DNA from 4 places in the Paenibacillus sp. FSL R10-2748 genome. Region 1 is predicted to be linked to each of the others. Evidence: riboswitches for the same ligand, from Rfam matches in the RefSeq annotation. Region 1 holds a riboswitch; each other region holds the start of a gene.
What was found. A riboswitch is a leader RNA that binds a small molecule or an ion and turns the genes downstream of it on or off. The one in region 1 is predicted to bind thiamine pyrophosphate.
Positions count from the first base shown of each region.

Region 2: it holds a riboswitch for thiamine pyrophosphate, as region 1 does, so the genes downstream of both, NSS66_RS16355 (ABC transporter substrate-binding protein) here and NSS66_RS06975 (thiamine phosphate synthase) in region 1, are expected to answer to the same signal.
Region 3: it holds a riboswitch for thiamine pyrophosphate, as region 1 does, so the genes downstream of both, tenA (thiaminase II) here and NSS66_RS06975 (thiamine phosphate synthase) in region 1, are expected to answer to the same signal.
Region 4: it holds a riboswitch for thiamine pyrophosphate, as region 1 does, so the genes downstream of both, thiC (phosphomethylpyrimidine synthase ThiC) here and NSS66_RS06975 (thiamine phosphate synthase) in region 1, are expected to answer to the same signal.

Region 1 is NZ_JBBOTK010000002.1:138,863-141,987, forward strand. Features, by position in the region: gene thiS (sulfur carrier protein ThiS) at 1-106, opposite strand, end outside; gene thiO (glycine oxidase ThiO) at 103-1,251, opposite strand; gene NSS66_RS06975 (thiamine phosphate synthase) at 1,316-1,909, opposite strand; TPP riboswitch at 2,173-2,281, opposite strand; gene NSS66_RS06980 (ABC-F family ATP-binding cassette domain-containing protein) at 2,375-3,125, opposite strand, start outside.
Region 2 is NZ_JBBOTK010000005.1:54,589-57,713, reverse strand. Features, by position in the region: gene NSS66_RS16365 (bifunctional 2',3'-cyclic-nucleotide 2'-phosphodiesterase/3'-nucleotidase) at 1-410, opposite strand, end outside; gene NSS66_RS16360 (pyridoxamine 5'-phosphate oxidase family protein) at 632-1,066, opposite strand; TPP riboswitch at 1,337-1,446, shown strand; gene NSS66_RS16355 (ABC transporter substrate-binding protein) at 1,638-2,681, shown strand; gene NSS66_RS16350 (MTH1187 family thiamine-binding protein) at 3,114-3,125, shown strand, end outside.
Region 3 is NZ_JBBOTK010000006.1:102,146-105,270, reverse strand. Features, by position in the region: gene thiM (hydroxyethylthiazole kinase) at 1-819, opposite strand, end outside; gene tenA (thiaminase II) at 894-1,583, opposite strand; TPP riboswitch at 1,720-1,822, opposite strand; gene NSS66_RS18565 (NAD-dependent malic enzyme) at 1,915-3,125, opposite strand, start outside.
Region 4 is NZ_JBBOTK010000005.1:413,219-416,343, reverse strand. Features, by position in the region: gene thiC (phosphomethylpyrimidine synthase ThiC) at 1-1,586, opposite strand, end outside; TPP riboswitch at 1,774-1,886, opposite strand; gene NSS66_RS17950 (IclR family transcriptional regulator) at 2,042-2,785, opposite strand; gene NSS66_RS17945 (alpha/beta hydrolase) at 3,084-3,125, shown strand, end outside.

The DNA of each region.
Region 1 (3,125 bases):
CTACCACTACGGTTTTCACCTTTACATCAAGCTCATGTAGCAATTGATCCACATGAGTGATTCGATTAGAAAAGGTCAGGCTCTGGCCGTTAATCGTCAGCTTCATAAGCTTTCCTCCTTGAGGAGCTCAGAAGAAAATCTACTTATCCCAAGTTCAGCCGCACCAGCCCCATTAAGCATAGCTGCCATCGCACGCCCGGTAGCATCACTCAGCAGGACACCGTTGCGATAATGCCCGACGGCAGCATATACGCCCTCGACCCCAGGGACAGTGCCTATAAAAGGATGACCTGATGCGGCCTGCGGACGTAAGCCCGCCCAAGTGCGTATAAAAGAAGCTTCACGGACGCGCGGCAGCCAAGCAGAGGCACGTGCCAGCAACCCCTCCAAGCCTCCTACGGTCACCTCTTCGTCATATTGATGCGGAAGGCTCGTTGCCCCAATCCAAAGCTCGTTATTCTGTTTAGGCACGAGGTAAATATCATCAGCATAAATGGTGTATTCTAACGGGTGATCCTTCAAGGAGACCGCTACCGCTTCGCCCTTGACCGGATAAAGTGGATATTCAAATCCAACCTGCGCTAGCAATTTCATGCTATCCAAGCCTCCAGCAATAATGACCTGATCGCAGGAAAAAAAGCCACTATCTGTTCGGACACCGCAAACTCGACCATCCTGTATGACCAGTTGCTCTGCCTGTGTACCAGACCATACCGTTGCCCCCAGCACCGCAGCAGCACCTGCATAAGCACGACAAAGCTGGACAGGAGCCACTTGTGTCTCCTTTGAACGATATATTGCCCCGATCGCTTGTTCATCCAAACCTGGAATTCGTCGGGCCAATTCCCTCGCATCCCACCAGATAGGGCAATCATCCTCTCGCGTTTTAGCAGCTTTCCAGCGTTTTTGGCCTTCAGTTTCCGTATGGAAAGGGGTCACAAATCCTTCTGTACGGAATTCCACCGAAATACCCGACAAACGCTCCAGATCACAGACAAGCTCAGGGAATGCGTCTCGACTTATGCGAGCAAATCGTGCCAGCTCAGAGTCGGTGAACTCTTCACTTTCCGCTGCCAGCATTCCAACCGCTGCTCCTGAGGCTCCCTCACCCGGGATCAATCGTTCCAGCAAGATCGTACTTCTTCCCTCCTTGGCCACATGATAAGCAATGGAACTGCCGATGACACCTCCACCTATGACCAAGCATTCAGCGTGTCCTATCGCTCTTGCCTCTGTGTGTATCTTTGGCATTTGTTTCGTGTCTCCTCTCCATAAACCATTCTGCTTTCAGCTTGCCTCTACTCTCGTTTTCTCGCTACAGGCTGTGAACTACAAGATCTGCCATTCGCCTATATTCCATCGCAGCTGCAACGGGCGACTCAGCCTTCCATATACCAGACATCACCGCAATTCCGCTTGCTCCGGCCCTATAAAGCTCCGGGATATGGTGCGGTTGTATGCCGCCCAGCGCGATCACCGGAATGTTCGACAGCCTGCAAATATGTTCAAGCTGAGCTAAACCCCGCGGTACAATACCGGGCTTACAATGGGTCTCATATACGTGACCATAAAGTACATAGTCCGCTCCTGCCCGCTCGGCAGTCTGCGCCTCCTCCAAGGAATGCACAGATACTCCACAGCGTGTACCCTTTGGAAGTAGGCTTTTCACATCCGCTACAGGTAATCCATTAGCTGGTAGCTGGACGGCTCCAACCAAAGTAAGTAAAGCTACATCCACACGATCATTTACTACAATTTGTTGCAAAGAAACTCCCTGCTCCACCATGCTGCGAGTCAAAGAAAGCAATGCAGAGGCACCATTCTGTTTTAAACGCGCGTGTACATAATGAACATACGGACAAATCACAGCAGCCACTTGGGCGGCTTGTGCAAAAGTGCCCTTTTCCATCGAAATTGCGTGTAATTCGATTTTGTCTTCACCTCACATTGGACTAAAAGATCTAAGCTTAGCCAGTCACGTCTACCAGCAGTAATGAAAGGGGATTGTATGTGAATCGTCTACGGAAGCTCGAACAACTTAAAGTGACGAAACGCAAAAAAACCACTTCCCCAAGGAAGTGGTTTAACGAACGTCCAATAATCGAACGGACAATGATATCCGTATACGTGTATCGTCCCACGCACAAACAAAAATAAGATGGTGTTGCCTTGTTTGTACGGCGCTCACTTCCCTACGCTGGCATAACCCAGATCAGGTGCAAAGGGTCCGAAATCCATTTATTCCGTCTCAGCCGCATGGGCGGCTCCCCTAGTGTGACTATTTTATTGTATAAGCTAAAGATAGCTTAGCATATTTTCCTAATTCTGCAAACCCCACTTCGTGTGAAATATGCAGAATTGGATTTAGTTGATGTTAGTTAACTTTACTTGACCACTCTTCCACATTCCACGTTTTGGTTACCCAATCCTCGTAAAAGTCCGGTTCGTGAGATACAAGCAATACGGTCCCTTTGTATTCCTTCAAGGCACGTTTCAGCTCATCCTTAGCTTTAACATCCAAGTGGTTGGTAGGCTCATCGAACAGTACCCAGTTGCTTTCACGCATTAACAGTTTGCAAAGACGGACTTTAGCCTGTTCTCCACCACTGAGCGCAGATAGCGGACGCGTGATATGCTCATTCTTTAAACCGCAACGCGCCAAATGCGCTCGTACCTCATGCTGGTTCAAATGTGGGAATTCATTCCACACATCGTCAATCGGTGTTATTTTCTCCGCCTTTACTTCCTGCTCAAAATAAGCGGGCTGCAAAAAATCACCTTGATAGGTTTTTCCACTGATTGGCGGTATTTTTCCCAATATGGTTTTGAGCAATGTCGATTTACCGACACCGTTGTAGCCAACAATAGCAATCTTTTCGCCACGTTCAATCGTCATGGACATTTTAGGCAAAAGGGCATGCGTATAACCAATCTCAAAATCAATACCCTCAAATACCGTCTTTCCGCTTGCACGTGCTTCTTTGAATTGAAAGGTTGGCTTCGCAGCTTCTTCAGGCTTATCTATACGTTCGATCCGATCAAGTTGCTTTTCACGGCTCTTTGCTCGGCCTGATGTAGAGGCACGCGCTTTATTACGCTGAATAAAATCTTCCTGTTTCTTAATA
Region 2 (3,125 bases), on a different contig from region 1:
TGGTTACCCACTGTCGCCGCATCATAGCCCATCAAGTTCATCATCTTGTAGACTGGATGGACACCGCCTTCTTTTTCATAGGTTTTGTTTCTGGCCATATAATCGCCTAATGGATTGCCCTGTAACAAATCACCGTTATCGAACAGCATGCTGTTTCTTGTTTCACTACGCGCCTGTTGGATCAAACCAGCTGTGCTAATCAAGCCATATTCGTTGGTTTCTTTGTCTGAATAGTAATCATAGTTCATCAGCGACGCATGAATATCCGTTGTTTCCATGATCCGCAAATTCACCGTAGCGCTATCGCGAGAATCGCTAGCTGCCCAGGATGGAGCGGCCGAAAACACCAGCATGCTACAAGCCACAACTGCTGCTGTAAACCCTTTAAACCAATTTTTACGAAATAACAAAATATACCCCTCCTCATTAAGGTGTATGCCTCATATACATACTTTTGCACATATATGTAAGCCATGAACCCACCATTTCTATTTTAATCCAACGCCAGATAAAAGAGTAGTCATTTACTTAAATTATTTATGAAAAAATAATTAATTTTCTCAAAAAATAAAAAGCCAGCAAACCTCCTAAAAAACTCGGAGATTCACCGGCTTATCCATTTATATTCGTATTACTTCTTCCAAACCTGGCGCTCAGATTGCTGACCCACATACTCAATGCGTGTCGGATTCACGTCCAGAATGACATAATCGGGATCATCCGGTCCGGAAAACCATTCCTTCAAGGAATCGTTCCACACTTGTTTGCGCAGCCCCTCATCAGCTGTGATCTGGACGGTAGCCTCCACTTCTACGACTTCCTTCGTACCGCCAACTTCATAACCCAGCAGCAGATAAGCATTCGGATTGTCCTTTAGCTCCTCTACTTTATGCGTTTTGCGATCTGTCGCCAGATGAATGTTCATTCCATCGTTAAAAAGGGCCATATAGCGTACTTTCGGTTTGCCACCCTCTACCGTACCTAACGAGCAAAATTTGTTGTTATCCAAAGCCTTCACAATGGCTTGTTCCAGTTGGTTGCGATCCAATGTTTCCGTTTTACCCACAGTACAACAACTCCTTTTCACGAATTAGAATTCTCTACGGCCACGCCATTGGGCACCAGCCCATCTGAACCTACTTGCGTAGCTGTTCTGAAAATAACATGACCGGATCGAATCGAATTGATTCATGCTCATTTTCAGATCAAAGCTCACAGTAAAAGTGTACCCTGTCGTTCGGCAAATGAACCGTCACCTCTCCCTTCATGCTGGACAGACCCGCATTCAAGGCATATAATCGTCGTAGTAAACCCGAATAAATGAACCCATTAAACCATACAATGCCAGGGGTGCTGGAATCGGCCGGCTGAGAGTGTGTCCCAAGACACTGACCCTTACAACCTGATCTGGGTAATGCCAGCGTAGGAATGCTTAAGCAAGATGTGCCTTTTTTACATAGGACCATCCCTTACTTTGGTATATACAAGCGCAAGCGTCCCGGAAACTCGGGGCGCTTTTTTTGTTGAAGATTAAGTTGTTGGAAAGATCGCATCCGGCAGATGTTATTTTTAGAAAATGGGTAACTTAAGCTGTCTGATTGGACGGATAACGGGTAATTAAAGGAGAGAACACAACGATGAAGCGCATGAAAATATTAAGCCTGGGACTGATCAGTCTGTGGCTCATGGCCCTGACCCTGACCGCTTGCGGTGGAAGTCCCCCCACATCCCAAGAAGCGGCTCCCGCTACCGACACTCAAACGTCTACTCCGGCAAAGGGGCTCAAAGATGTTAAAGTCGTGCTCGACTGGACACCCAATACGAATCATACGGGACTCTATGTCGCTAAGGACAAAGGATTTTACGAAAAAGCGGGTTTGAATGTCCAAATTGTTCAACCTGGTTCAGGCGGAGCTGATCAAATGGTTGCTTCTAATGCTGCACCTTTTGGTATCAGCTACCAAGAAGGCGTCACACAGGCTCGTACGCAAGGCGTGCCGCTTGTATCCATCGCTGCGGTGATTCAGCATAATACCTCAGGCTTCGCAGCCCCGGTAGATCGTGGAATTAAGAGCCCGAAAGATTTTGAAGGTAAAAAATACGGCGGTTGGGGCTCTCCCGTAGAAGAAGCGGTCATGAAATCCATCATGGATTCAGACAAAGGCGATGTGAGCAAAGTGAAGATCATCAACATGGGCAATGCAGACTATTTTACAGCCGTGAAGCGGGATATCGACTTTGCCTGGATTTTCTACGCATGGACCGGAATCGAGGCCCAGCTTCGAGGTGAGCCATTGGATATGCTGTATGTAAAAGATTATTCCAAAAGCCTCGATTACTATACACCTGTAATTGTGAGCAACGAACAGACAATAAAAAATGATCCCGAGCTGGTCAAAGCGTTCATGGACGCTACCGCACAAGGCTATGAATACACTATCGCTCATCCGGAAGAAGCCGCAGACATCTTAAGCAAAGCTGTACCGGAGCTGGATAAAAAACTGGTACTTGCCAGCCAAAAATGGCTAAGCCCGCGTTATCAGGACGATGCCGCGCAATGGGGTGTGCAAAAAGCGGAGGTATGGCAAAACTATTCGGACTGGATGTACGAACGCAAGCTGCTCAGCAAGCCTTTGGAAGTCGATAAAGCCTTCACAAACGGTTTCCTGCCCAAGCGTTGATCATTTGTTAAAACGCTAAATAAGACTGATCTAGAGAAGTGAACAAAGCGCCACTACGCAGTCGGATGGTGCTTCCCATCGCTGCTGTACCCAGATTTCTTTTATGAATATCCAGAGGTTGAAATCTGGGTACAAAGGCGAACGCTAACGCTTGTACAGCACCATTCCGCCCACTTCGTTCTCGTTCTACTTGGTTTATTCTTTAGCTTTTCATATTATCTAAGCGCTAAGTAGGTGCGCTTGTGTGTTAAAAATGCCACACAAACCAGCTTTAAAAATAGGGTGCTTTTAAGGCGGTTGGCAGCGTAGTGGTTCATTTGAATCTGGAGAAGCGAAGCGATCGTAAGATCAAATGAACCGCGAAGCGGTCTCCCCGCCTTAAACCACCATATTTTTTTAATAACACTCCAAATAAAGGACAGGTGAATTTGCATGGCTAACACA
Region 3 (3,125 bases), on a different contig from region 1:
TGTTCCGGCTTCACGGACAGTGACATGCCCCTCTAGCGAACCTGTATGTAGTTTGGCGAGCTCGTCGAGAAAGGCAATCTGGAAGCTGCCGGGCCCCAGCTCTGCGGTACGTGCTGCGGCTCGGGAAGCTGCTGCACCGTAAAATGCCAAGCCTGCTGTACCTGCGAGCAGCAGGTTGGGTTCAACAGCTGCAAAGGCACCTAACACAGAGGTCAGCAGGCAGCCTGCTCCGGTTACCTTCGTGAGCAGCGCGTCTCCACCGCTAATCATTCGTACTTCGGCCCCATCGGTGATGACGTCCTCTTTTCCAGTAATGACAACCATTGTATTGAGCGTTCGAGCAGCCCGAATTGCCAGATCGACATTTCCGCTGTCAGCACTGTCACCAGCATCTACGCCTTTAATCTCACGCGCTTCTCCAACAAGATGCGCGACTTCGGCTGCATTGCCCCGCACCAATGAGATTTTGACTTTTCTCAGGATTCGCAGTGCCGACTCAGTTCTAAAGCTCGTTGCTCCCGCACCGACCGGATCTAGCAGGACCGGAACACCGTGTGCATTCGCCGATTGTCCAGCAATGATCATGGCATCCACCAGTTCGCGGTTCAGCGTACCGATGTTTAACACGACGGCTCCCGCTATTTTTGCCATGTCTGCTACTTCCTCGGGTGCATAGGCCATCACCGGGGAGGCGCCCAATGCATACAGGCCGTTGGCCGTAAAGTTAGTGACTACCACATTGGTCATATTGTGAACGAGGGGTTTGCTGTTTTGTACCTTCGTCAGGAGATCCGAATAACTTTTTTCCCATGTACTCATAATGATTATCCTCTCTATAGTTGGTGGTTCAACAGGGCATTAACTGTACTTCACGCATCGAATTGCCAAGCTGACTATTCCAAGACCGCTGCCTGTATCTGGACCGGCCATTCTTCCTGCTTATAGGCCATGTCCCAGAACTTATATTCCAGCTGGCAGCTCAGTATAAAATGCTCAATCATCCGCTCTCGCTCAGCAGCCGTTGCGCCTTCCGCCCAAGCATCTACACGTTCTCGGAACTTGAGTGTTGTATCATCAAGCTGGTCTCCATAGAAGCCCATCCATTCATAGAACGGATGAGACTCATCCGGCTTTACTTCATCCAGCAGCCTGCGACCAATCTCGGCATACGTCCACATACATGGCAGCAGCACAGCCAAGATCTCGCCCAGGCTGCCCTCATGCGCAACCGTCAGCATGTGACGGATATAGTGATGAGCCGACGGAGCGAGCGGATATCCCTGCAACTCTTCATAGCTCACCCCTGCGACAGCACAGAAATTTTGATGCGGATGAACCTCGCTGTGGAGAATAAAAGAGATTTGTTCATTAAATACAGCCATGTCCTCCCGATTCGTGCATTTGGAGATTGCGATGCCGTATATCCGCATGTAGGCGTTCAAATATTCAAAGTCCTGTTTTACATAGTGAATCAGCTGTCCCCTTGTCAAACTTCCTTCAGCAATACCTCTCACAAAGGGATGCTCAAAAATCGCTTGAAAAATGCCGTCCGCCTGCCGACGGAGTTCTTGTGTAAAACTCAATTTCCCCACCTCCATTAAATTGAAGAGCAAGAAGTCCTGTAAGAATATAATTCCGGAACAACGCTAAAAAGCCGCCCCGGAAAAATGGAGCGGCTTCAACAATAGGCCCAATACGCAAAAAACGCTTGAAACCTTATATACGAAGGCTCCACTTTCCTACGCTAGTACGAACTAGATCAGGTTCAAAGGGTCCAAGATACATTCTTGTCTCAGCCATATTGGCTCCCCTAGTGGACTTCTATTCTTTTGACTATTACTGTACATACGTTCATACGCTATGTCAAACATAGTGTGCAAAATATTAAATTTCCTCTAGTTAGGTGTTTTGGGCTTAGTGAGGATGATGAATTACACTTTCCACTGCTTTGACCTTGGCATATTCCGGTTTCCACATTGCATCTTGTATAGCTTGTTCCACATCTGAAATGTGCGCCTGCGCTACCTGATCCTGAATCGCGGCTTTTGCAACCGCAATCGCAACAGCGTACGAAACTTCGCGTAATTTTCGGATATGAGGGAGTAGCGCACCGCCAGGCGTATTCGAATCTACACCATTGGCAACAGCAACTGCTGCCGCTGTAAACATCGCAGGGGTAATCCTTTTGGCTTTAACCACAATCGCACCCAGACCCAGTCCCGGAAAAACAAAGGCATTGTTCGCCTGTCCAATCTCAAAATTTGTATCGTTATAGGTAACGGGCTCAAAAGGACTTCCGGTTGCGATCAGTGCTCTGCCATCTGTCCACCGGATCAAATCCTCGGGTACTGCTTCTGCAAGGTTTGTAGGATTGGACATGGGCATAATGATCGGGCGTTCTACATGCTTTGCCATCTCCTTGATGATCTCTTCAGAAAAGGCACTTGCTACACCGGAAGTTCCAATCAATATCGTAGGCTTCACCTGACGGATGACCTCCAGTAGCGGTATTTTGCCGTCACCCGACCGGGTCCATGAGCTGACTTCATCCTTTTTGCGCACATACGGTTTCTGATACTCCAATACGTCTTCCATATCTTCCGTTAACAGCCCGCGATAATCAAAGGCCCAAAAGGACTTGAATGAATCATCTACGGAAAGGCCATCCTCGATCATAGCGCCCCGAATTTGATCAGCGTTACCGATCCCTGCAGCCCCTGGGCCGAAAACAAGTATTTTTTGTTCACGCAGCGGAGTCTTGGTGACACCCACCGCCGAAAGAATCGCAGCCAGGGTCACTGCTCCTGTACCTTGTATATCATCGTTGAAGGTGAGTATGCTTTGACCGTATTTTCCTATAATATGGCGCGCATTAACGCTACCCACATCTTCCCAATGTAAAAGCGCCTTCGGGAATTGCGCTAACGTTTTGCTGATAAAAGTATCAATAAACTGGTTATAGGCTTCTCCGCGAACTCGTTTATGGCGGTTTCCGATGTACAGTGGATCATTCAGCAGCTTTTCATTATTCGTGCCTACATCCAGTACAATTGGCAGCACCCGCCCAGGATGAATGCCTGCCGCAGCCGTATATACTGCAAGCTTGCCAATAGCAATGTTAATCC
Region 4 (3,125 bases), on a different contig from region 1:
GCCTTGGACAAAGCATCATCCCGCTGCTGTGCCCGTGGATGACCCTTCGCCAGATCGGCAGCATGTGCCGCAATTTTGTAGGTAATGACACCCTCGCGGACATCATCCTTATTCGGCAGACCCAAATGCTCCTTAGGCGTAACATAACACAGCATGGACGTCCCGAACCAACCGATCATCGCCGCCCCGATGGCTGAGGTAATATGATCATATCCGGGGGCAATATCCGTCGTGAGCGGTCCCAAGGTATAGAAAGGAGCTTCCTTACAAATCTCCATTTGTAAATCCACATTCTCTTTGATTTTATGCATAGGGACATGTCCTGGCCCTTCAATCATGACCTGAACATCATGCTTCCAGGCGATTTGCGTTAGCTCGCCCAACGTTTCCAGCTCTGCAAACTGTGCTTCATCATTCGCATCATAGATGCTACCCGGACGTAGACCATCCCCGAGAGAAAAGGCCACATCATAGGCTTTCATAATTTCGCAGATTTCTTCAAAATGCGTATACAAAAAATTCTCCTGATGGTGCGCAAGGCACCAGGCTGCCATGATCGACCCACCACGGGATACAATTCCCGTCATTCTATTCGCCGTCATCGGTATATACCTCAGCAATACACCCGCATGAATTGTAAAATAGTCCACTCCCTGCTCCGCCTGCTCAATCAGCGTATCGCGATACAGCTCCCACGTCAGCGCTTCTGCTTCGCCGTTCACCTTTTCAAGTGCCTGATACAGCGGTACAGTCCCAATCGGTACAGGAGAATTCCGAATGATCCATTCACGTGTTGTATGGATATTACGGCCTGTGGACAGGTCCATAACTGTATCCGAGCCCCAACGCACAGCCCAGGTCATTTTCTCCACTTCCTCCTCGATGGAGGAGGTAACCGCAGAATTACCAATGTTCGCATTGATCTTCACGTGAAAATGACGCCCAATGACCATTGGCTCACTTTCCGGGTGATTGATATTCGAAGGCAAAATGGCTCGTCCAGCCGCCAACTCCTGCCGTACAAACTCAGGCTCCACCCCTTCGCGGATCGCCGCAAATTCCATTTCGGGCGTAATGATCCCTTGCCGCGCATAATGCATTTGCGTCACTGTACGACCTTGCGAAGCACGAAGCGGACGGTTGGTCACGCCGGGAAATTCAACTGTCTCCCGTTTGGAGCCAGGTTTCAGTCCATTATCCTCCGGTTTGACGGCGCGTCCCTCGTAAGCCTCCACATCGCCCCGTTCCAGGGCCCAAGCTCGCCGTAATGGAGGCAGGCCCTGACGGATATCGACCTGATAGGCTTCGTCGGTCATGGGACCGCTCGTATCGTACACACGCAATGGCTCATGATGCTCCGTGCCCTGCGGCGTATGTGTAGGATGAAGAGCAATTTCGCGCTCTGGCACGGCAATGTCCGGCCGTGAGCCTTGAATATATACCTTACGGCTCCCTGGAAAGGGCGTTACCCCTCTGGCTTGCTCCCCGTTTGTCTTCTCTACCTCAACTTCTTTTGTTCCTACCAATCTTACTTCTGTTGATTTCAATTCTGTTCCTTTTGTTCCTTCTACTTCTGTCGGCTTCATTGTCCATTCCTCCCGTTTCGATGAAATGACACACCGATCCGGAACCATTCCCAGGGTGGCGCTGATCTATGCAAAAAAGCCGGTTCCCCAGGGAACCGGCTAATCTAACGAGGCAGCTATCCAGACAGTACGCATGTGGAATAATCCTATTCCAATGCGTCACCGTAGACAGCAGCCGCGTATACATTTCAATGGCCGATTACTTCCCTACGCTGGTATGATCCAGATCAGGTGCAAAGGGTCCGGAATCTTGCACGATTCCATCTCAGCCCGGCATTACAGGCTCCCCCAGTAACTGTGATACTTCTATTCACATGAGGCGGCTATAACAGATATCCCGCCATCCTTACCAGACTACTTTAAATTTATGGCTTTGGCAACCCTTCTAGGTTCCCTTTACCAAGGAGACGCTCCCCATCAAATCACTCTGCTTGCTTCAACTGTGTTCATTCTTGTTACGGAAGCATAAGCCCCATTTCCTTCGCCGCTTCAATCAAAATCGGAGCAAAGTCATGTAGCGTCTCGGGTGCAAGCCGACTGACCGGACCGGATACAGATAAAGCCGCAGTGACCTGTCCCTTCCGGTTTACAATTGGGGCAGCCACAGCAGCAGCCCCTGGCTCCCGTTCTTCATAGCTGGTCGCATAGCCCTTCTCGCGAATGTCCTGCAGCTGGGCTTTATAGACCTCCGGGTCTACTGAGGACGGCCATTCATCCCCGCTTAGCAGGGCTTCCAGCTCCTGCGGCGGCATAAAGGCTGCCAGCACTTTGCTGGAGGCCCCTACAGCCAGCGGCATACGCGCACCTACAGGCGCAACCCTGCGGATCGCCTGATTGCTCTGCACGGCTTGTATGCGAATACGCATGCTGCCGTCACGTAAGTACAAGCTGACCGTCTCGCCCAGACGATCACGTAGTCCTTCCATTGCAGGCTGTAACAACACCGCCGGCTCGTCGCTTTGGGACAAGTGCGTGGATAGCTCCCAAATGCGGAAGCCAAGTCGATATTTTTCCGTTTCGGCATTCCGAACGACAAAGCCCCGATCCTCCAACGTAGTCAGCAGCCGATGAACCGTGCTTTTATGTAGACCAATTTTGGAGGCAATCTCCGTCAGGCCAAGATCCGAATCTGCGGTAAAACACAGCAGTATATCAAGTGCACGCTCTACAGCGCGAACGGTTAATTTACGGTCTTCCATCGTGAACCGCTCCTCTTGTATCCATATTCGTTTCACACTATGAAACATGGTTACATAAATTATATAGAATAGTCGCGGCTACTGTAAACCGATGTTTTTGTGACAACCATATTACAGAACGAGAACAAACATCGACAATTCTTTGCATCATTTTTACTTTTCCGGTTCAGGCGTTGACTTTGGATAATCCCCATCATACGATAATAGGTATCTATACGGATCTACACTACTATTTTCAAGTGGAATTATACCTAAATTCTATGAAACGAAGATCAATTTTATATAAGGAGGCTCTTACATGATTTCGACATCCCAGCGCAACGCTCAGCTACAGACCGCT